4 regions of the Streptomyces sp. NPDC041205 genome follow, and region 1 is predicted to be linked to each of the others. Evidence: riboswitches for the same ligand, from Rfam matches in the RefSeq annotation. Region 1 holds a riboswitch; each other region holds the start of a gene.
What was found. Region 1 has a riboswitch for cobalamin ahead of ACZ6BG_RS06000 (CbtB domain-containing protein). Riboswitches for the same ligand answer to the same signal wherever they lie in the genome.

Region 1 (4,999 bases):
ACGGCCTACGGCCCCCGTGAGGAGGGTCGGGCCGAACTGCGCCTGATCACCTGCGGCGGCACCTTCGACCGCGCGAGCCGCACCTACTCGGCCAACGTGGTCGTGTCCGCCTACCTCACCGGGGTCGCGAAGCCGTAGCCGCCGGCCCGCCGCGGCCGCGAAGCCGTAACCGCCGGCTCACCGCGGTCGCGAAGCCATGACCGCTAACTCACCGGCGCCGCCGAGCCGTAGCCCGCCGCACCGGCCGTGACCGGCTCCCTCGTCCGCAGGGCGCGCAGCCCGAGGCCGCCGAACACGCCCGCGAACACCGCCCACAGCAGCACGTGCGACGCCAGGGACAGCATCCGGAAGTCCCACAGCAGGGTCGCGCTGACCGGGACCGGATCGGGGTTGTCGGGCAGCGCCCACAGGAGCGCGAGGACCGCCACCGCCGTCACGGCGGCCGCACACTGCCGCACCGGTACGGGGCGCGCGGCGAGGCGTACGTACACCTGCCACACCAGGAACATGCCGAGCACGCCGAGGACGACCGCGCCCAGCCACATCTCCTGCCGGTCGCCCACCGTGCCCGCGTCGCCGACCCCGGGCGGGGCCGCCGGATAGCGCAGCGCGGGGAACAGCGAGACGGCGCAGAACGCGGCCGCGCAGAACGCGAGGGCGCGCGGCCACGGGTTGCCCCGCGGATCACGCCGGTGCACGAGCGCGTACGCGACGGCGAACAGCACGCCGATCGCGAGCCCCGCCACGACCAGCGCGATCACCAGGCCCGCGTGCTGGGTGGAGCGCGAGAACAGCTCCTCGTGGTGCTGGACCGCACCACCCGCGGGCTCGTGCTCGTGCGAACGGGCCTCCTCGGCGCGGATCGCCTTGTCCATCAGGGGTTCGGCGAGCAGCAGCGAGAACAGTCCTGCGGCGAGCCCGCCGAGCGCTCCGGCGACCATCCCGCGACCGAGCAGCGGCAGCACGGGGGAGCCGCCGGTCCGGGCGCGAGCGGGGGCGCGGGAGGTGCCGGGGGTCCCAGGACTCTCGGGCGTCTCGGAGGTCGCGGATGTATCAGTGGTTTCAGGCGACTTGGGGGGTTCGCCGGAGAGGTCGGGGGAGAGGTCGGGGGAAGTGTCGGGAGCGGTGGGAGAGTTCGGGGAGTTCGGGGACGTCGGCATGGTGCGTGCGGCCCCGATCAGTGGCAGGGAGCACCGAAGAGGTGCCGGCCGTCGTGAGCGAACTCGTGCAGGTAGTCGCCGGTCGCCGAGATCAGCGAGCCGTTGTCCATGAAGACGGCGTACAGGGCGATCAGCGCGATGATCGCGGCGGCCGCGGCGAGCAGCCAGTCGCGGGTCTCGATCGTCGCGGACTGTATCGCCGACGTGTCGCTGTGTGGTGCGCTGTGCGCAGACGTGACGGACATGCCGGTGGGCCTCCTTCTGGGGTTTCCACGCCCCATGGCAGGAGGACGACGGGTCAGTTCCTGACTTCCGCGCGCGGGCGAGCGGTGGCTCGCGCGGGGTAACAGTGGCGGGACCGTCCCGGAGTCGCACCGGGTTCCTGGCAACCGTCGCCTCGATGTATGGACTTGTCGCCCGGAGAGTCCCAGGTGGTCATGGACACTGTCAACCAGTCCTCGCGCCCCTGACGTGCGGACTCGTGTGCACGGCGCGCGCCCCGGCGCGCGGCGGGCGCGGACACAACCCGGCCCGGCCAACGACCCGCTCCCCCCGGAGTCGTCGACCGGGCTGGTCCTCGACCGCGCGCGCTCGAGCTGCGGGAGAAACCCGGCGCCGGCACGGGAGGCCTTGGATGGTCCCAACGGTGTGGTTGGTCCCAACGGTGTGAAATAAGGCAACTCCGGCCGGGGGCTTGGGCCGTAGGACAGACTCTAGAACGGAAGACGGCCGTGGCCTAGAGGGCTTTTGACGCCAAGTCCACCCCGTGTCCCAGAGGGTTACGAGTCCTTGCCGAGCAACGTCGCGTCGTCCAGCGCGCCTTCGATCACCATTCCGGCGACCACGTCCATCACCAGGCGCTCCCTGCGCGCGTGCCGCCGCAGCGCCTCGAAGGCCACGTCCAGACCGGTCCGCCAGCGCTCGGCCAGTATCCCCTTGGCCTGCTCGATGCGGATGCGGCTGGTCAGGGCGGCTTGCAGTTGCCGGGAGAGGTCGCGGTACTCGGCGTACGCGCGGTGGTTGTACAACCCGACCCCGGCGGCGTCGGCGAGCGCCTGCGCGAGCGCCAACGCGCTGTCCTCTTCGCCCTCTTGCGGACGGACGTGGGGCCGGTTCCCGTTCTGCGCGGGCGCCACGAAGACGTTGAGCCCGCCGAGCACCCGTTTGCGGGCCCGCAGCGGCACCGCGAACGTGGCGTCCACGCCCCGCGCGCGGGCCCGCTCCGTGAAGCCCGGCCAGCGGGCGAGCGCGTCGGCCGAGGTGAGCCGGACGAGCGGCACGGGGCAGCCGGTGCCGTAGGACTCCAGGCAGGGGCCGTCCGCCGCCTGTGCTTCGAGGAGGTCCCGGGCCAGCTCACCGCCCTTGTCGCTGCCGGCGAGGCGGACAGCGCTGCCGGCGTCGGCGTACATCACACCGACGGCGAGAGCCCCGAGGAGTTCGGCGCAGTGCTGGCAGACGCGGCGCAGGTGACGCTGCGCGTCGAAGTCGTCGGCGGTGGTGTCGGCGGCCTCCACCAGGGCCTGCGCCAGCCTGCGCGCAGAGGTGCGGTCCAGCATGACGCTCCCCTTCTTACCCGCCCCCCACGGCCCCTCGCCTACCCCGGTTCGGCAGGCTGTAACAGGTCTCCTACAGGTGTGTCGCCGAGGCGGTCGGGCCTCGTGGGCCGCACCCAGTTATGTCAGGATTGAGCACCGGACTGTGCACCCTAGGGGGAGTGGATGTACCGCAAAATCACAGGTCGCGCGCGGGGCTACGCGGCCAGGGGGGTGTCGGTGACAGTGGCGCTCGCGGGGGCCGCGCTGCTGCTTTCCGGGTGCTCGTCGGACGGTGACGGCAAGGACGAGGAGGGCTCCGGCAGCGGCGTCAGCCAACAGCCCAAGGGCAAGGACCCGTTCTGGGTCAACCCCGAGGGGAACGCCGCCAAGCAGGTCGCCGCGTACGACAAGGACGGCAAGAAGGACGACGCCGAGCAGATCCGCAAGATCGCCGAGCAGCCCGTCGGCGAGTGGATCGGCCCGGAGAAGCCCGAGGAGGAGGCCCGCGGGTACACGGAGGCCGCCGAGAAGGCCGACCGGGACGCCCTCCTCGTCCTCTACAACATCCCGCACCGCGACTGCGGCCAGTTCTCCAAGGGCGGCGCCGCCGACGGCAACGCCTACCGCGCGTGGATCGACGGCGTGGCCAAGGGCATCGGCGACCGGCACGCCACGGTCGTCCTGGAGCCGGACGCCGTGCTCCACATGGTCGACAAGTGCACGCCGGAGCAGTTCCACGAGGAGCGCTACGACCTCCTCAAGGGTGCCGTCGCCAAGCTCAAGTCCCTGAAGAACACGAAGGTCTATCTCGACGCGGGCAACGCGGGGTGGTCACAGCCCGACTCGCTGCACGACCCCTTGAAGCGCTCGGGCGTCGAGCTGGCCGACGGGTTCTCCGTGAACGTCTCCAACTTCCAGACCACGGACGCCAGCAAGGCCTACGGCAAGACGTTGTCCTCGAAGGTCGGCGGGAAGCCGTTCATCATCGACACCAGCCGCAATGGGAACGGGCCCTATACGGGTAAGGGCAAGGACCCTTGGTGCAACCCGCCCGGGCGGGCGCTCGGTGAGGCTCCCACCGTCAACACCGGTGATGACCTTGTCGACGCCTATGTATGGGTCAAGCGGCCCGGGGAGTCCGACGGGACGTGTCGCGGTGGCCCGCAGGCCGGGCAGTGGTTCCCGGAGTACGCCTTGGAGCTAGCCAAGGCCAGCGGCTAGGAAGGTGCCCTAAGGGGCGCGGGGAACTGCGCGCTCAGCGCGCGAAAAGCCGCAGTCGCATCTGCTGAGTCACTTGGCAGATGCGACTGCGGCTATTTCGTGGCTGGTCGCGCAGTTCCCCGCGCCCCTACGGGGCTCTCCTCACGGCACGTGCACCCACTGGGCCTTGCTGGGCGTGCCCTCGTCGTCCGTCACGAAGAGCATGTACCAGCCGGACTCGACCAGGCTGCGGTTCTTCGGGACGGTGACCGTGATGCCCTTCGCGGTCTTCTTCATGTCGAGGGCGATGGACGTCTGGTCGATGTCCGTGACGTGGGTCGTGGCGGACGGCCGGATCAGCCGGGCCTTCTTGATCGACGAGGCGTGCCGGGTCGGGAAGGTCCCGGAACCGCCGCGCGCGATCTTCTTCGGGCCCTCGCCCAGGGTGGGCTGGGAGCCGTGGTACAGGTACGGCGGCGTGTAGATCTCCACCCGCTGCTCGAAGACGCCCGGCTTCGTGTTGCCCTTGTCGGAGTACAGGGAGTCCGAACCGAAGAACATCACGCGGCCGTCGGGCAGCAGGATCGAGCCCGAGTGGTAGTTGCGGCCCACGAGCGGGTCGGCGACCTTGTCGAAGGTGTTGGACGTCGGGTCGTAGATCCGGGCCTGCTTGATGTTGGAGGCGCCGCGGCCGCGGTAGTCCTCGGAGCCGCCGGAGACGAGGACGGAGTCGTCGGGCAGGACGGACGCCTGCGGATAGCGGGTGCCCTTCTCCAGCTCCGGGCCGTCGCGGAACCGCGGGGCGTTCTCCTTCAGGTCGACGATCCGGGTCTTCGACGAGGAGTCCTTGGACTCGCCGACGCCACCGCCGCCGACCACCATGTACCGCTGGTCCTGCGCGGGCGGCAGCTCCACGGTGTTGGAGGTCTCCAGGAGGTCCGGGTCGCTCATGCCCGGGATCTTCTTGAACTTGTTGGTCTCAAGGTCCCAGACGCCCGGGGCACGGCCGACGTCGTCGGGGCCGTAACCGGCGTTGGAGCCGGAGTAGAAGAGCTTGCCGTCGGCCATCTGGAAGATCGCCGGGTAGGTCGGGAACTGCCGGAC
Region 2 (4,999 bases), on a different contig from region 1:
TGCGGTCCGCGCCCTGGCTCTTCTTCTTGCACACGGCCTTGCCGAGGGCCGCGATCAGGTCGTGCCCGGCGAAGTCGCGCGGATCGCGGCCGACGGCCTGGGCGAGCACCGCGACCTTGCCGATGGAGCCTCCGGCCGCGTGCGAGGTGCCCACGCCCGTCCAGTCGTTGACGGTGCGCCGCCCGGAGCTCGCGTCCTTGCCCTTGCCGTCGAGGAAGTCGACGATCCCGCGCAGCACGTTGTTGTTCGTGCCCGTGGCGGCCAGCGCGTAGGCGCCGTCGATGGTCAGGCCGTAGTCGGCGAAGCCGGTCCCTGCGACGTTCTCGTAGTAGTGGCCCTTCTTCAGCCGGGAGCCCGCCGTGAGGTAGGCGGTGCCCTTCTTCAGGTCGGGGCCCTCGCCGGCGCGCCACGGCGGCTTCACACCGGGGGTCGGCGGCTTCACCGGGTCCGGGTCGGCCGGGTCGGTGGGCGGCTTGGTCGGGTCGACGGGCGGCTTCGTCTGGTCCGGGCGCTTCGTGGTGAGCGCGGCGAGGCTGGTGCGCGCGCCCGCGAACGCGGCGGCCCAGGTCGGGAAGATCACCGGGTCGGTGGCGCCCTCGTCGGAGCCGAAGCCGCCGGACTTCGTCTGCTGCCGCGACAGCCAGGACACGGCGGCGTCCGCGCGGACCGTGTCGCCGAGGAGCCGCATCGCCTGGGCGGACCTGGCGGTGGCGGTGACGTCTCCGGTGGTCACGCCCGGGTAGGCGGCGACGGCGCCGGTGGGGAGCTGGGCGCCGCGCAGGTTCTTGCGGGCCTTCGCCACGGCGTCGGCGTGGCCGCCCGCCTGTTGGAGGGCGATGGTCGCGTACGGCGTGGTGGCGGGGTCGCTGTAGGAGCAGGTGTCGCCGTCCCGCAGCAGCGTCGGGCTGAAGCCGCCGTCCTTGCACTGGTGGGCGGCGACGCGCGCGACGGCGTCGGCGGGGATCTTCCGGCCCGCGCGGTGCAGCGCGAGCACGGCGAGGGCCTGGGTCTCCACGTCGCCGACGGCGGGGAAGTCGCCCTTGGCGACGCAGTCGGCGGTGCCGCCCGCGGTGCACACGCTCTTGCCGAGGTCACCGGCCAGGTTGTGGCCGCCGAAGGAGTGCGGGTCGCCCTCGGTGCTCTCGGCGAGGAGCGCGAGCAGGGCCGCGCCCATGGGGCTCGGGGCCTTGGCGGCGCCCTGCGGGTAGGCGAACTCCTCGGTGCGGGCGGCGAGATAGGACTTCATCCGGTCGAGGGTGGCGCTGCGGCCGCCGGTGGCCGCGAGGGCCAGGGCGGTGTTCGCCGTCTGGTGGAGGTTGGCGTTCTCGGCGCCCTCGTCGCGGACGTGGTCGCCCTCGGTGAGCCGGCTCTTGAGCCAGGTGTCCGCGGCCTTCAGGTCGACCTTGCCGGGCTTGACGTCGGGCGGGTTGTCACCGGGGTCGGTCTGGCCGCCCGCGCGCACCTGGGCGGGGGTGAACGTGGGGCCGCCGCTGGTGCCGTCGGGGTCGGTGGCGCCGAACACCCAGGCCTCGACGGAGCCGTTCTTCGGCTTCTGGCTCATGGCGCCGAGCGGGCTGTACGTCCAGTAGTCCTGGCCGGGCGGAGCGATCCAGTACGACCAGTAGGCCGTGGCGGGCGGGGTGAGCCTGCACTTCTCCTGGCCCGGCGTCGGGTACTGCTTGCCGGAGTCGAACTTCTTGTGGCCGAGGCGGCAGATGAACGCGGGCCCGTCGTGCTCGGTGCCCTCGGTGCTGAATCCGGCCTCGTGCAGCAGGTCGTAGCCGGTCGTCGGGGTGGCGTCGCAGCCGCGCACCACACCGCCGCCCCAGTCGGCGAAGTCCACCGCGACGACCGCGCCCTTGGTGCGGGTGCAGGAGTTCATCGGATCGGCCGCGGCGGGAGTGGCCGGGCCGAGCAGCAGGACGCCGCCGCCCAGCGCTGTCACGGCCGCGCACAACAGCGCGACGCCTCTCGTGCGTATGCTCCGGACCCGTCCGGTTCCCTGCCCCACCACTGCCCCCTGGGCGTCTGCCGCTGCGGAGTGCGCGTGGTGGCAGGTCCGGGGCCGGGGGCCCGCGTGGAGATACCGTCCGAACCACGCCGTAGTCCGCGACGGCGTCAATCGCTTGCCCTCAGTCCAGGTAATCCGGCTCGCCCGCCGGGCACTTGAGGTGCTCGGCGAACCTACGGTTGCGGGTCAGCGCCGGACTTCGACCGGCTTCCCCTGATGACTGAGCTTGGAATCGGCCGAATTAGAGCACAGTTGCGAATGTGGTGGCAAGGGTGTGCGGGTTGTGTGAGGTTCGAGTACCGTCCTGTGCTGCCGATCGGGGGAATCTGGTGCGAACCCAGAGCTGACGCGCAGCGGTGTGGACCGGCAGGGAGCCGGGCCGAGCCCGAATGCCCGAACGGCCAGCGTCAATGGACGTCGACCCCACGCGCTCGGGCGACGGCCGCGTGTCGTCCGGCCCGGGTCCGCGCACAGGGGACCGGCCGCGGGGGTACGTGAGGCCGCCGCCCCCTCTCCCGGGAGCCCCCGACATGACCTCATCCCGTGCCGCCCGCCGCACCCTCCTCGCCGTACCCACCGCCCTCGGCGCGGTGGGCGCCCTCGTCCTGACCGCGCTCCCCGCGGCCGCCACCGCGTCCCCCGGTCAGATAGCCACGTCCAAGACGAACGGCGTGAGCTATCTCAGATCCCTGCAGGGCGCGGACGGTTCGTACGCGGGCGCGGGCCTGTCCAACGAGTGGGCGTTCTCGGCGTTCGCCTCGGCGGGTACGGCGGCCGCCGACGTCAGCCCCGGCGGCGACACCTCGAAGAACGCCCGCGCCGTGTACCGCGCGCACCTGGCGGCGGCGGGCTGGCCGGGCACCTCGCCGGTCGTCACCGACTACGAACGCGGCATCATCAACGCCTACTCAGCGGGCATCGACCCGGCCCGGGTCTCGGCGAGCCGCAACCTGGTCGCGGACACCTACGCGCACTGGCAGAACTCCGCGCCGGGCTACTGGGGTTCGCCGTCCAACTTCAACGGCACGGTCTTCGCGCTGATCTCGCTCGGCGGCGCCAGGACCCAGTCCGGCGCCAAGCGCGTGCCGCAGGCCCTGCTCGACAGGTCCGTCGCCACGGTCCGCGCCAACCAGCACAACGACGGCGGTTGGAACTTCGGCAGGGCCGAGGGCGACCCCGACGCGCTGGCCACGCCCGGCGACATCGACATGACCGGCGCCGCGATGGCCTCGCTGTGCGTGTCCGGGGTGCCCGCGACCGACCCCGCCATCACCAGGGCCAGGGCGTTCCTGAAGTCGAAGCTCATCAACAACTCCGGTGCCTTCGCCGCCATGTTCGGCGCGAACACCGACTCCAACGGCTGGGCCGTCTCCGGCCTCAACGCCTGCGGCATCAACCCGCAGACCGGCGACTTCCTCACACCCGCGGGCAAGACCCCGGTGGACTTCCTCATCGCCCAGCAGTTCAAGCCGGGCGGCGGCTTCAAGTATCTGCCGACCGACACCACGCCGTCCGCGTACGCCTCCATCGACGGTCTGCGGGCCGTGGCCGGAGGCGGCTTCATGACGGCCCCGCCGGCCCCGACGACAGCGGGCGCGTCCCGCTGGGTCGCCACCTCCGGCTTCACACCGGGCACCGCGACGAGCCTGGCCCTGACCGTCGACGACGGGACCTCGCTCAAGGTTTGCTCCGTCGCCTTCACGCCGACCGCCAAGACCACCACGCTCGGCGCGGTCCTGGACGCGGCGTCCTCCTCGGCCACCCCGGCGGGCTGCGTCACGTCCGTCACGCCGGGCAGCGGCACCGGCACGATCACGGCTCTCAACGGCAAGGCCAACAGCGGTGGTTCGACCTGGAAGGCGAGCGTCGACGGCGCGACGGCGGCTGCCGCCGCGCGGAACAAGGAGATCAAGCTCGGGGACACGATCTCCCTGCGGTACAGCGGCTGACGGCACCTGACGGCCACCGGCCGTCCGCGCAGGATGGCCTCACCGGCCTACCCGGCGCGGGCGGCCGGTGGGTGCGCGTCAGGCGTCGTGAACTCGTACCCGGCTTCCAGCAGGCGTGGAAGGAAGACTGGGGCCGTCATCGAAGGTGAGGGCAAAGCATGCGCGAGCCGCCGCCCACCGACTTCTCGGGCCCGGGCCCGGCAGGCGGGGGCGCGGCCCCGAGGGAGAACAGCGCCGCGCCTCCCAAGGTCAGGAACCCGCGCCGCGGAAGCGAACTCATGGCGGAACCCCACCACAGAGGCACCCCGAACGCGCCACGAGCGGCCCCGCCACGCCGAGCACGACCCCCTCAACCCGGACACCCCCTACTCCGTCGGGCTGCCACGGCCCCCGGGCGTCACGCGCACAGGGCTACCCCTTGCGTCACGCGCACGAGCACAGGACCTACCCCTTGCGTCGCAACACCGCCCGCAGATGGTGCTGCAACGGCTGGCCGACGGCCGCGAGGTCGTGGACGAACGTGAGCGTGTCGTCGGCCAGGGTGTAGCGGCGGCGGGTGGCGTCGACCTCCTTGGCGGTGGGGGTGCGGGCCACCTCGTGGGTGCTGAGGTCGACGGTGCCGTCGGCCGCCCGGCCCACCGAGATCTCCGCGATGCCCGTCGGCTGGGTGATCAGCGCCTCCACCCGGCCGTCGGGCTGCAGCCGCCACCAGCCGCTCTCCCGCGCCGAAGGACGCAACGGCGCGTCGTCGGCGTCGAGGAGCCAGGCGCGGGCCTCGTAGCGGAGGAAGGGGCGGCCGTCGTGGCTGAAGGTGACCTCCTGCGCGTACGTGAAGTCGGCGGCGAGCGTCGGGTAAGTGCCCTGCCCCCGGCCGTGCCAGGTGCCGAGGAGCCCGAGCACCGGCGCGAGCAGCGCGTGCGGCGCGGGTGCCTGATCGGGCCGCGGGCCGTCGGGGTAGGGGTTCTCCGGTACGGCGTCGAACACGGTGCGCGCTCCTGGGATCGGGGTCGGGCTGGGCCGGGTGGAAGCCTAGAGGGCC
Region 3 (4,999 bases), on a different contig from region 1:
TCGTGAAGGACACCCTGATCTACATCGTGATCGTGGTGGCCATCATCTACATCCCGATCAAGCTCGGCGGGTTCGACGACATCTTCAGCGCGGCGAACGAGAAGTTCTCCGCGACCAACGAGGCCACCGGCAAACCCGTCGGCTCCCTCGTGCCGGGCGAGGCGGGCACCTGGACGTACGCGACCCTGGCCCTCGGCTCCGCACTCGCGCTGTTCATGTATCCGCACTCGATCACCGCGACGCTGTCCTCGCGCAGCCGCGACGTGATCCGCCGCAACACCACCATCCTGCCGCTGTACTCGCTGATGCTCGGCCTGCTCGGCCTGCTCGGGTTCATGGCCATCGCGGCCGGAGTGAAGGTCGAGAACGGGCAGTTGGCGATCCCGCAGCTGTTCGAGGACATGTTCCCGGACTGGTTCACGGGCGTCGCCTTCGCGGCCATCGGCATCGGCGCGCTCGTCCCGGCCGCCATCATGTCCATCGCGGCCGCGAATCTCTTCACCCGCAACATCTACAAGGACTTCATCAGGCCCGACGCGACCCCCGCGCAGGAGACGAAGGTCTCCAAGCTGGTCTCGCTCCTGGTGAAGGTGGGCGCGCTCGCCTTCGTCCTCACCATGGACAAGACCGTCGCCATCAACTTCCAGCTGCTCGGCGGCATCTGGATCCTGCAGACCATGCCCGCGCTGGTCGGCGGCCTGTTCACGCGCTGGTTCCACCGGTGGGCGCTGCTCGCCGGGTGGGCGGTCGGCATGATCTACGGGACGGTCGCCGCGTACGGGGTCGCCTCGCCTACGCAGAAGCACTTCGGCGGCTCGTCCAAGGAGATCCCGGGCATCGGCGAGATCGGCTACATCGGCCTGACCGCGTTCGTCCTGAACATCGTCGTGACGGTCGTCCTCACCTTCGTCCTGAAGGCCGTGGGCGCCCCCGACGGCGTCGACGAGACGTCCCCGGAGGACTACACCGCGGACGCCGGCGACAAGGGCGTGGCGGTGGAGCTGCCGAAGGTGGGTGCCGGGCACTGACGCCCGAGGGGGCGCCCAAGGGAGCGTCACCCCTCCGCCCTCCCTGGAGGCCGCCGCGTTCCGTCCGGGACGCGGCGGCCTTCGCCGTGCCGCCTCCGGCCCCGAACCGGCGTACGAAAGAATGGGCCCATGCCGCATCCTCGCCTCCTGCTCCCCGCCGCCCTGCTGCTGCTCGCGCCCCTCGCCCTCACCGGCTGCGGCTCCGAGACCGCCGGGTCCGAGAACAGGGCCTCCGGGAACGCAGGCTCCGCGAACGCGGGCTCCGGCGCCGGATCGACGCCCTCCCGCGCCGACCTTGAGGCCCGCGCCCGCGCCGCCCAGACCCGGACGGCGCACGTGTACGTGACCGAGGCCGACGGGTTCGCGCTGGCGGAGCAGTCCGTGGGCGTCCTCGGGGACGACGGCTTCCAGGCGGTGTACGTGGCGAAGGAGGGCGGCGCGCAGATCAAGGTCGACGTCGAGCGGGGCACCGTCGACGGCAGGACCTGCCGGAGCGTCTATCCCCCGGCCGAACGCTGCGAGAAGGACGGGAAGGGCTGGTACCGCACGCCCGGCTCCGCGGGGTCATCGGGCTCCGCGGGCTCCTCCGGCTCCGCCGAGTCCTGGCACGCGTACGCCCGCTCCGAGCACGGCCTGCGCATCCAGATCTCCGCCGACCCCGGCCTCGTGGACCGCGACACGCTGCGCGCCGCCGCCGAGAAGGCCCACCACGCGGACGCCGCCGAGCTGGACGCCGTACTGCCGAAGAAGACCTCCCCCGCCACGCCGGTGGAGCGCGGCGACATCCCCCGCGACGGCGACGGCGCCCCCCAGGACCCGCCGGGCGTGGGCGGCTGAACGGCGCCGCGGTGACGGCCGAGCGGGGCCTCAGCGACCTCTGAGCGGGCCCCGGGCGGCACCCGGGCGCCCCCTTGGAATGCCACGCCCCGCCCCCGAGTTGAGGTTCAGGGCGCCTCGTCCCGCGACAACGCCGCTACCCTCCGACACAACATCTAGGGGTGGCACCGAAAGCCAGCACAAGATGTATGCTCATCCTCGCTGTCGCCGCAGGGGAATCCGGTGCAAGTCCGGAACTGTCCCGCAACGGTGTACTGGTACGCATTTGTGCGCTCGCGCCCACAACATGCGCCGGTGAGTCCGACGACCTGCCGACAGCGCGCCTGGACCGTCCGGTCCGGGTGCCGAGACGTCCGGGCCTCGAGGAATGGGTTGGTGGACGCGGAGTCGCCCCTGCGCGGGCGCAGCCGCGCCGTGCCTCTCTCCGCGGGCCCAGAGCCGAGCGAGGGAGAGCACCACGTGACCATCGCGCCCGCCGAACCCGCGTCAGCGCAGGCCGGCAAGCAGGCCGAGGCCGAGCAGGCCGCGCAGACCACCGACGGCCCAGGAACCGCCCTGCTGCGCGTCCTGACCGACCTCACCGCCGACCTCCCCGACGCCGACCCCGGCCGGGTTGCCGCCGCCGCGCTGCGCGGCCGGTCGGCCAAGGCCGACGAGGTGGAGCTGCGGGAGCTCGCGACCGAGGCGGCCGCCGGGCTCATCTCCGAGGACCCCGCGTACTCCCAGCTCGCGGCCCGGCTGCTGACCATCGGTATCCGCGAGGAAGCCGCCTCGCAGGGCGTCACGTCGTTCTCCCAGTCCGTCGCCGTCGGCCACCGCGAGGGCCTGATCGCGGACCGCACCGCCGAGTTCACCACCCTGCACGCGGAGCGCCTCGACGGCCTCGTGGCCGACGCGCTCGCCGACGGCGCCGACCGCCGCTTCGGCTACTTCGGCCTTCGTACGCTGCACAGCCGCTACCTGCTGCGCCACCCGATCACCCGGAAGGTCGTCGAGACCCCGCAGCACTTCATGCTGCGCGTGGCCGCCGGTCTCGCCGAGGACGCCTCCGAGCGGGCCCTGGACGAGGTCGCCGCGCTCTACCGCCTGATGAGCCGTCTCGACTACCTGCCGTCCTCGCCGACGCTCTTCAACTCCGGCACCCGGCACCCGCAGATGTCGTCCTGCTACCTCCTCGACTCGCCGCTCGACGAGCTGGACTCCATCTACGACCGCTACCACCAGGTCGCGCGGCTCTCCAAGCACGCGGGCGGCATCGGGCTCTCGTACTCGCGCATCCGCTCCCGCGGCTCGCTGATCCGCGGCACCAACGGGCACTCCAACGGCATCGTGCCGTTCCTGAAGACGCTCGACGCCTCCGTCGCCGCCGTGAACCAGGGCGGCCGCCGCAAGGGCGCCGCCGCGGTCTACCTGGAGACCTGGCACTCCGACATCGAGGAGTTCCTGGAGCTGCGGGACAACACCGGCGAGGACGCCCGGCGCACCCACAACCTGAACCTCGCGCACTGGATCCCCGACGAGTTCATGCGCCGCGTCGCCGCCGACCAGCCGTGGTCGCTGTTCTCCCCCGCGGACGTGCCCGAGCTCGTCGACCTGTGGGGCGAGCAGTTCGACGCCGCGTACAAGAAGGCGGAGGCGGCCGGTCTCGCGCAGAAGACCATCCCCGCCCGTGAGCTGTACGGCCGCATGATGCGCACCCTCGCGCAGACCGGCAACGGCTGGATGACCTTCAAGGACACCGCCAACCGCACGGCCAACCAGACCGCCGAGCCGGGCCACACCGTCCACTCCTCCAACCTCTGCACGGAGATCCTGGAGGTCACGGACGACGGCGAGACGGCCGTGTGCAACCTGGGTTCGGTGAACCTGGGCGCGTTCGTCGACACCGCGAGCGGCGACATCGACTGGGAGCGGCTCGACGCCACCGTGCGCACGGCCGTCACCTTCCTCGACCGCGTCGTGGACATCAACTTCTACCCGACCGAGCAGGCCGGGCGCTCCAACGCCAAGTGGCGGCCCGTGGGCCTGGGCGCGATGGGCCTCCAGGACGTCTTCTTCCAGCTGAAGCTGCCGTTCGACTCGCCCGAGGCGCGGGCGCTGTCGACCCGCATCGCCGAGCGCATCATGCTCGCGTCGTACGAGGCCTCCGCCGACCTGGCCGAGCGCAACGGTCCCCTCCCCGCCTGGGAGAAGACCCGCACCGCGCGCGGCGTCCTGCACCCCGACCACTACGACGTCGAGCTGACCTGGCCCGAGCGCTGGGCGGCACTGCGGGAACGCATCGGCAAGACCGGCATGCGCAACTCGCTGCTCCTCGCCATCGCGCCGACCGCCACCATCGCGTCCATCGCGGGCGTGTACGAGTGCATCGAGCCGCAGGTCTCCAACCTCTTCAAGCGCGAGACCCTGTCCGGCGAGTTCCTCCAGGTCAACTCCTACCTGGTGGCCGAGCTGAAGCGGCTCGGCGTGTGGGACGCGCAGACCCGCGAGGCGCTGCGCGAGTCCAACGGCTCGGTGCAGGGCTTCACCTGGGTCCCGCAGGACGTCCGCGACCTGTACCGCACGGCCTGGGAGATCCCGCAGCGCGGCCTCATCGACATGGCCGCCGACCGCACGCCGTTCCTGGACCAGGCGCAGTCCCTGAACCTGTTCCTGGAGACGCCGACCATCGGCAAGCTCTCCTCGATGTACGCCTACGCCTGGCAGCGCGGCCTGAAGACCACGTACTACCTGCGCTCGCGCCCGGCGACGCGCATCGCCCGCGCGGCGTCCGGCCAGACCGCCGCCGCTGCCCCCGTCCCCCAGCAGGTGACCGACCCCGAGGCGATCGCCTGCTCCCTGGAAAACCCCGAGTCCTGCGAGGCCTGCCAGTAATGTCCCAGTCCGCTGCCCACACCGTCTCCACCACCGGTGAGAAGAACCTGCTCGACCCGGGCTTCGAGCTGACCCTGCGGCCCATGCGCTACCCGGACTTCTACGAGCGCTACCGCGACGCGATCAAGAACACCTGGACCGTCGAGGAGGTCGACCTCCACTCGGACGTGGCCGACCTGGCCAAGCTCACGCCCGAGGAGCAGCACCTGATCGGCCGTCTGGTCGCGTTCTTCGCGACCGGCGACTCGATCGTGGCGAAC
Region 4 (4,999 bases), on a different contig from region 1:
AGGTCGGACGCCGACACCTGGCCGGTGGAGACCTCGCCGGTGAGGGCGTCCCGCAGGTCGGCCACCAGCCTGCTGGTGTCCCGTTCGGAGAAGAAGCCCGGGTCGACGCCGAACGCCTCGGTCAGGCGCAGCAGTACCGGCACGGTGAGCGGGCGGGAGTCGTGCTCCATCTGGTTCAGATAGCTCGGCGAGATGGCGAGGGTCCGGGCCAGGTCGGCCTGGCTCATCCGGCGTTCCTCGCGCAGCCGTCGCAGCCGCGCTCCCGCGTACGTCTTGCTCACTCGTGGCTCCCGTCCCGCTCACTCATCCGCGGCTTCCGTCCCCTCGGGCATCCGCGGCTCCCGTCCCGTGGGTCATCCGCGGCTCCCGTCGGGCATGCCCGCGATCGTAGTCACGCAGACCCGCACCGCCAGCCTTAACAGAGTTGGCAAAACCGCCGCAGAAGATGCGCAGAACTTGGCAGCCCTCCTCACTTGCTGGCACTGAGTGCCGATGCCACAGTCGAAACGCGGCCGCCGGACTCCGTCGGGCGGAGCGGAACCGGGGCGCGAACTCAAGCCCTGACGTCGGAGATCCCGGCCCATCCGCCTGACTCGGCAGCATTGCTCACCTGTCCCCACACGGACCCGGCGGGCCGCACCCCAGACCATTCAGGCACTCAGTGCCAGATGTTCGCACAGTTCACGAATCTCCAGGAGACGGTCATGGCACAGGCAGGGACGACGACGGCGACGGCCGAGGAGCTCGCGCGGCGGTGGGCGACCGACCCTCGGTGGCAGGGGATCGAGCGCACCTACAGCGCCGCGGACGTCGTGCGCCTCTCCGGCAGCGTCCGCGAGGAGCACACCCTGGCCCGGCGCGGCGCCGAGCGGCTGTGGCGCCAACTGCACGAGCTCGACTACGTCCACGCGCTCGGCGCGCTGACCGGCGGTCAGGCCGTGCAGCAGGTCAAGGCGGGGCTGCAGGCGATCTACCTGTCCGGCTGGCAGGTGGCCGCCGACGCCAACCAGGCCGGGCACACCTACCCCGACCAGTCGCTGTACCCGGCCAACTCCGTTCCGCAGGTGGTCCGCCGCATCAACAACGCGCTGCTGCGCGCCGACCAGATCGCCACCAGCGAGGGCGACTCCGCCGTGGACTGGCTGGCTCCGATCGTGGCCGACGCCGAGGCCGGTTTCGGCGGCCCGCTGAACGCCTTCGAGCTGACCAAGGCGATGATCGCGGCGGGCGCGGCCGGTATCCACTACGAGGACCAGCTCGCCTCGGAGAAGAAGTGCGGCCACCTCGGCGGCAAGGTCCTCGTCCCCACCGCTCAGCACGTGCGCACCCTCAACGCGGCCCGCCTCGCCGCCGACATCGCCGATGTGCCGACCCTGATCGTCGCCCGCACCGACGCGCTCGCCGCCAACCTCCTCACCAGCGACGTCGACGAGCGCGACGCCGAGTTCGTGACCGGCGAGCGGACGGCCGAGGGCTTCTACCGCGTCCGCAACGGCATGGCCCCCGTCATCGCGCGCGGCCTCGCCTACGCCCCGTACGCCGACCTCATCTGGGTCGAGACCGGCACCCCCGACCTCGCCCAGGCCCGCGAGTTCGCCGAGGCCGTCCACGCCGAGCACCCCGACCAGATGCTGGCCTACAACTGCTCGCCGTCCTTCAACTGGAAGGCCGCGCTGGACGACGACCAGATCGCCAAGTTCCAGCGCGAACTGGGCGCCATGGGCTACAAGTTCCAGTTCATCACCCTGGCCGGTTTCCACTCCCTCAACCACGGCATGTTCGACCTCGCCCGCGGCTACGCCGACCACGGCATGACCGCGTACGTGGACCTGCAGGAGAAGGAGTTCGCCGCGCAGGAGCACGGCTTCACCGCCGTCAGGCACCAGCGCGAGGTCGGCACCGGCTACTTCGACCTGGTGTCCACCGCCGTCAACCCGGCCTCCTCCACCACCGCGCTCTCGGGCTCCACCGAGGAGGAGCAGTTCCACTAGGTGCTCCGCGCCGGGCCGAGGGGCCCGGCCGCCGTGTGAAGGGGCGTGGCCCAGCGGATTCCGCCGGGCCACGCCCCTTCACACGTGCGCCCAAACGGCTCGCACTCGTGTCTCATCTCACGTTCCGGAATGTGAACAGTGCTGCCCAGGACCGCGTCCACCCTCTAACCTGACGCGTGCAGCTGGTTCGCCCTGTCCGCCAGGCAGGCGCGTCGTAAGAGGGAACCCGGTGGGAATCCGGGACTGCCCCGCAGCGGTGAGCGGGAACGACCGCCGTCACACGCACTGGGCCCGATGAACGGGGCCTGGGAAGCGACGGCCAGTAGGTGTCTGCCCCGGCAGACGTGCCCGCGAGTCCGAAGACCTGCCCGTTGCCCGTACGTGACCGATCGCGTGCGGATATCCCGGTGACCTCGTGGGCGGGTCGGCGTACATACCAGACGGAGCACCATGCCAGTGGCGTGTGTGTGGTCCGTCTTGTTCGTCATCCCTTCGCGTCCGCGTCCCGTCCCGGGATTCTCAGGAGTCATCTCGCGAAGGAGATTTCCGTGACAGCGAAGTCCGCAGCCGCGGCAGCACGGGCCACCGTGTACGGCTACCCCCGTCAGGGCGCAGGCCGTGAACTCAAGAAGGCGATCGAGGGGTACTGGAAGGGCCGCGTCACCGCCGACGCCCTCAACCAGACCGCGACGGAGCTGCGCCGCTCCACCTGGCAGCGTCTGGCGGCGGCTGGTGTCCACGAGGTGCCGACCGGTGACTTCTCGTACTACGACCACGTCCTGGACACCAGTGTCATGGTCGGCGCCGTCCCCCAGCGGCACCGCTCCGCCGTGGACGCCGACCCGCTCGACGGCTACTTCGCCATGGCCCGCGGCACCCAGGACGTCGCGCCGCTCGAGATGACCAAGTGGTTCGACACCAACTACCACTACCTCGTGCCGGAGCTCGGCCCCGACACCGTCTTCAGCGCCGACTCCACCAAGCAGGTCGCCGAGTTCAAGGAAGCCCTCGCGCTCGGCCTCGCCGCCCGCCCGGTCCTGGTCGGCCCCGTCACGTATCTGCTGCTCGCCAAGCCCGCGCCCGGCGTGGCCGCGGAGTTCGAGCCGCTGACGCTCCTGGACCGGCTCCTTCCCGTGTACGCCGAGGTCCTCGCGGACCTGCGCGCGGCCGGCGCCGAGTGGGTGCAGCTCGACGAGCCCGCCCTGGTCCAGGACCGCACCCCGGCGGACCTCAACGCCGCCGAGCGCGCCTACCGCGACCTCGGCTCCCTCACCGACCGGCCGAAGCTGCTCGTCGCCTCCTACTTCGACCGGCTCGGCGACGCCCTGCCGGTCCTGGCGAAGGCCCCGATCGACGGCCTCGCGCTCGACTTCACCGACGCGGCCGCCGCCAACCTCGACGCGCTCGCGGCGGTGGGCGGACTGCCCGGCAAGCGCCTCGTCGCCGGTGTCGTCAACGGCCGCAACATCTGGATCAACGACCTGGAGAAGTCCCTGTCGACCCTGGGGACGCTCCTCGGCCTCGCCGACCAGGTCGACGTCGCCGCGTCCTGCTCGCTCCTGCACGTCCCGATCGACGCCGCGGCCGAGCGGGACATCGATCCGCAGATCCTGCGCTGGCTCGCCTTCGCCCAGCAGAAGACCGGCGAGATCGTCACCCTGGCCAAGGGCCTCGCACAGGGAACGGACACCATCGCCGCCGAACTCGCCGCGAACCGGGCCGACCTGGCCTCCCGCGCCGGTTCCGCGATCACCCACGACCCGGCCGTCCGGGCCAGGGCCGCGGCCGTCACCGACGCCGACGGCCGCCGCTCCCAGCCGTACGCCACGCGGGCCGCCGCCCAGCGCGCCCACCTCGGCCTGCCGCTGCTCCCCACGACCACCATCGGCTCGTTCCCGCAGACCACGGAGTTGCGCACGGCCCGCGCCGACCTGCGCGCGGGGCGCATCGACACCGCCGGGTACGAGCAGCGCATCGAGCACGAGATCCGCGAGGTCGTCTCCTTCCAGGAGAAGACCGGGATCGACGTCCTGGTGCACGGCGAGCCCGAGCGCAACGACATGGTGCAGTACTTCGCCGAGCAGCTCACCGGCTATCTCGCCACGCAGCACGGCTGGGTCCAGTCGTACGGCACCCGCTATGTGCGCCCGCCGGTCCTCGCCGGTGACATCTCCCGCCCCGAGCCGATGACGGTGCGCTGGACGGCGTACGCCAACTCCCTGACGGAGTGCCCGGTCAAGGGCATGCTCACCGGGCCCGTGACCATGCTCGCCTGGTCCTTCGTCCGCGACGACCAGCCGCTCGGCGACACCGCGCGCCAGGTGGCCCTCGCCCTGCGCGACGAGGTGAACGACCTGGAGGCGGCGGGCACTTCGGTCATCCAGGTCGACGAGCCCGCGCTGCGCGAGACGCTGCCGCTGCGCGCCGCCGACCGTCCGGCCTATCTGGACTGGGCCACCGAGTCCTTCCGCCTCACCACCAGCGGGGTGCGGCCCGACACCCAGATCCACACCCACATGTGCTATGCCGAGTTCGGCGACATCGTCCAGGCCATCGACGACCTCGACGCCGACGTCATCAGCCTGGAGGCCGCCCGCTCGCACATGCAGGTGGCCCGTGAACTGGCCGAGCACGGCTACCCGCGCGAGGCGGGCCCCGGCGTCTACGACATCCACTCCCCGCGTGTGCCCGGCACGGACGAGGCCGCGGCCCTGCTGCGCAAGGGACTTGAGGCCATCCCCGCCGAGCGCCTGTGGGTCAACCCGGACTGCGGCCTGAAGACCCGCGGCTGGCCCGAGACCCGCGCCTCGCTGGAGAACCTGGTCGCGGCGGCGCGCACGGTCCGCGGGGAGCTGTCCGCGTCCTGACCGGCGGCCCTGCCGGGGGCCGGGGCACCCACGGGTGCCCCGGCCTCGGGTCTCAGTCGGTGACGTCGAGGGCGGCGGACACGATGCTGTCGACGTCGATCCGGTGGTGGCGGTAGACGTCGGTGAGCGAACCGGACTGGC

Region 2: it holds a riboswitch for cobalamin, as region 1 does, so the genes downstream of both, ACZ6BG_RS30450 (hypothetical protein) here and ACZ6BG_RS06000 (CbtB domain-containing protein) in region 1, are expected to answer to the same signal.
Region 3: it holds a riboswitch for cobalamin, as region 1 does, so the genes downstream of both, ACZ6BG_RS09860 (ribonucleoside-diphosphate reductase subunit alpha) here and ACZ6BG_RS06000 (CbtB domain-containing protein) in region 1, are expected to answer to the same signal.
Region 4: it holds a riboswitch for cobalamin, as region 1 does, so the genes downstream of both, metE (5-methyltetrahydropteroyltriglutamate--homocysteine S-methyltransferase) here and ACZ6BG_RS06000 (CbtB domain-containing protein) in region 1, are expected to answer to the same signal.

What each region holds. Positions count from the first base shown of each region.
Region 1 is NZ_JBVIZH010000001.1:1,392,317-1,397,315, reverse strand. Features, by position in the region: gene ACZ6BG_RS06010 (class F sortase) at 1-138, shown strand, start outside; gene ACZ6BG_RS06005 (CbtA family protein) at 204-1,160, opposite strand; gene ACZ6BG_RS06000 (CbtB domain-containing protein) at 1,178-1,405, opposite strand; cobalamin riboswitch at 1,440-1,589, opposite strand; gene ACZ6BG_RS05995 (ANTAR domain-containing protein) at 1,940-2,716, opposite strand; gene ACZ6BG_RS05990 (glycoside hydrolase family 6 protein) at 2,927-3,916, shown strand; gene glxA (radical copper oxidase GlxA) at 4,058-4,999, opposite strand, start outside.
Region 2 is NZ_JBVIZH010000008.1:156,789-161,787, forward strand. Features, by position in the region: gene ACZ6BG_RS30445 (prenyltransferase/squalene oxidase repeat-containing protein) at 1-1,882, opposite strand, end outside; cobalamin riboswitch at 2,278-2,426, shown strand; gene ACZ6BG_RS30450 (hypothetical protein) at 2,542-3,960, shown strand; gene ACZ6BG_RS30455 (heme-binding beta-barrel domain-containing protein) at 4,405-4,944, opposite strand.
Region 3 is NZ_JBVIZH010000002.1:643,570-648,568, forward strand. Features, by position in the region: gene mctP (monocarboxylate uptake permease MctP) at 1-1,028, shown strand, start outside; gene ACZ6BG_RS09855 (hypothetical protein) at 1,158-1,865, shown strand; cobalamin riboswitch at 2,054-2,195, shown strand; gene ACZ6BG_RS09860 (ribonucleoside-diphosphate reductase subunit alpha) at 2,325-4,739, shown strand; gene ACZ6BG_RS09865 (ribonucleotide-diphosphate reductase subunit beta) at 4,739-4,999, shown strand, end outside.
Region 4 is NZ_JBVIZH010000003.1:1,130,920-1,135,918, reverse strand. Features, by position in the region: gene ACZ6BG_RS18935 (short-chain fatty acyl-CoA regulator family protein) at 1-281, opposite strand, end outside; gene aceA (isocitrate lyase) at 705-1,991, shown strand; cobalamin riboswitch at 2,158-2,377, shown strand; gene metE (5-methyltetrahydropteroyltriglutamate--homocysteine S-methyltransferase) at 2,540-4,858, shown strand; gene ACZ6BG_RS18920 (hypothetical protein) at 4,911-4,999, opposite strand, start outside.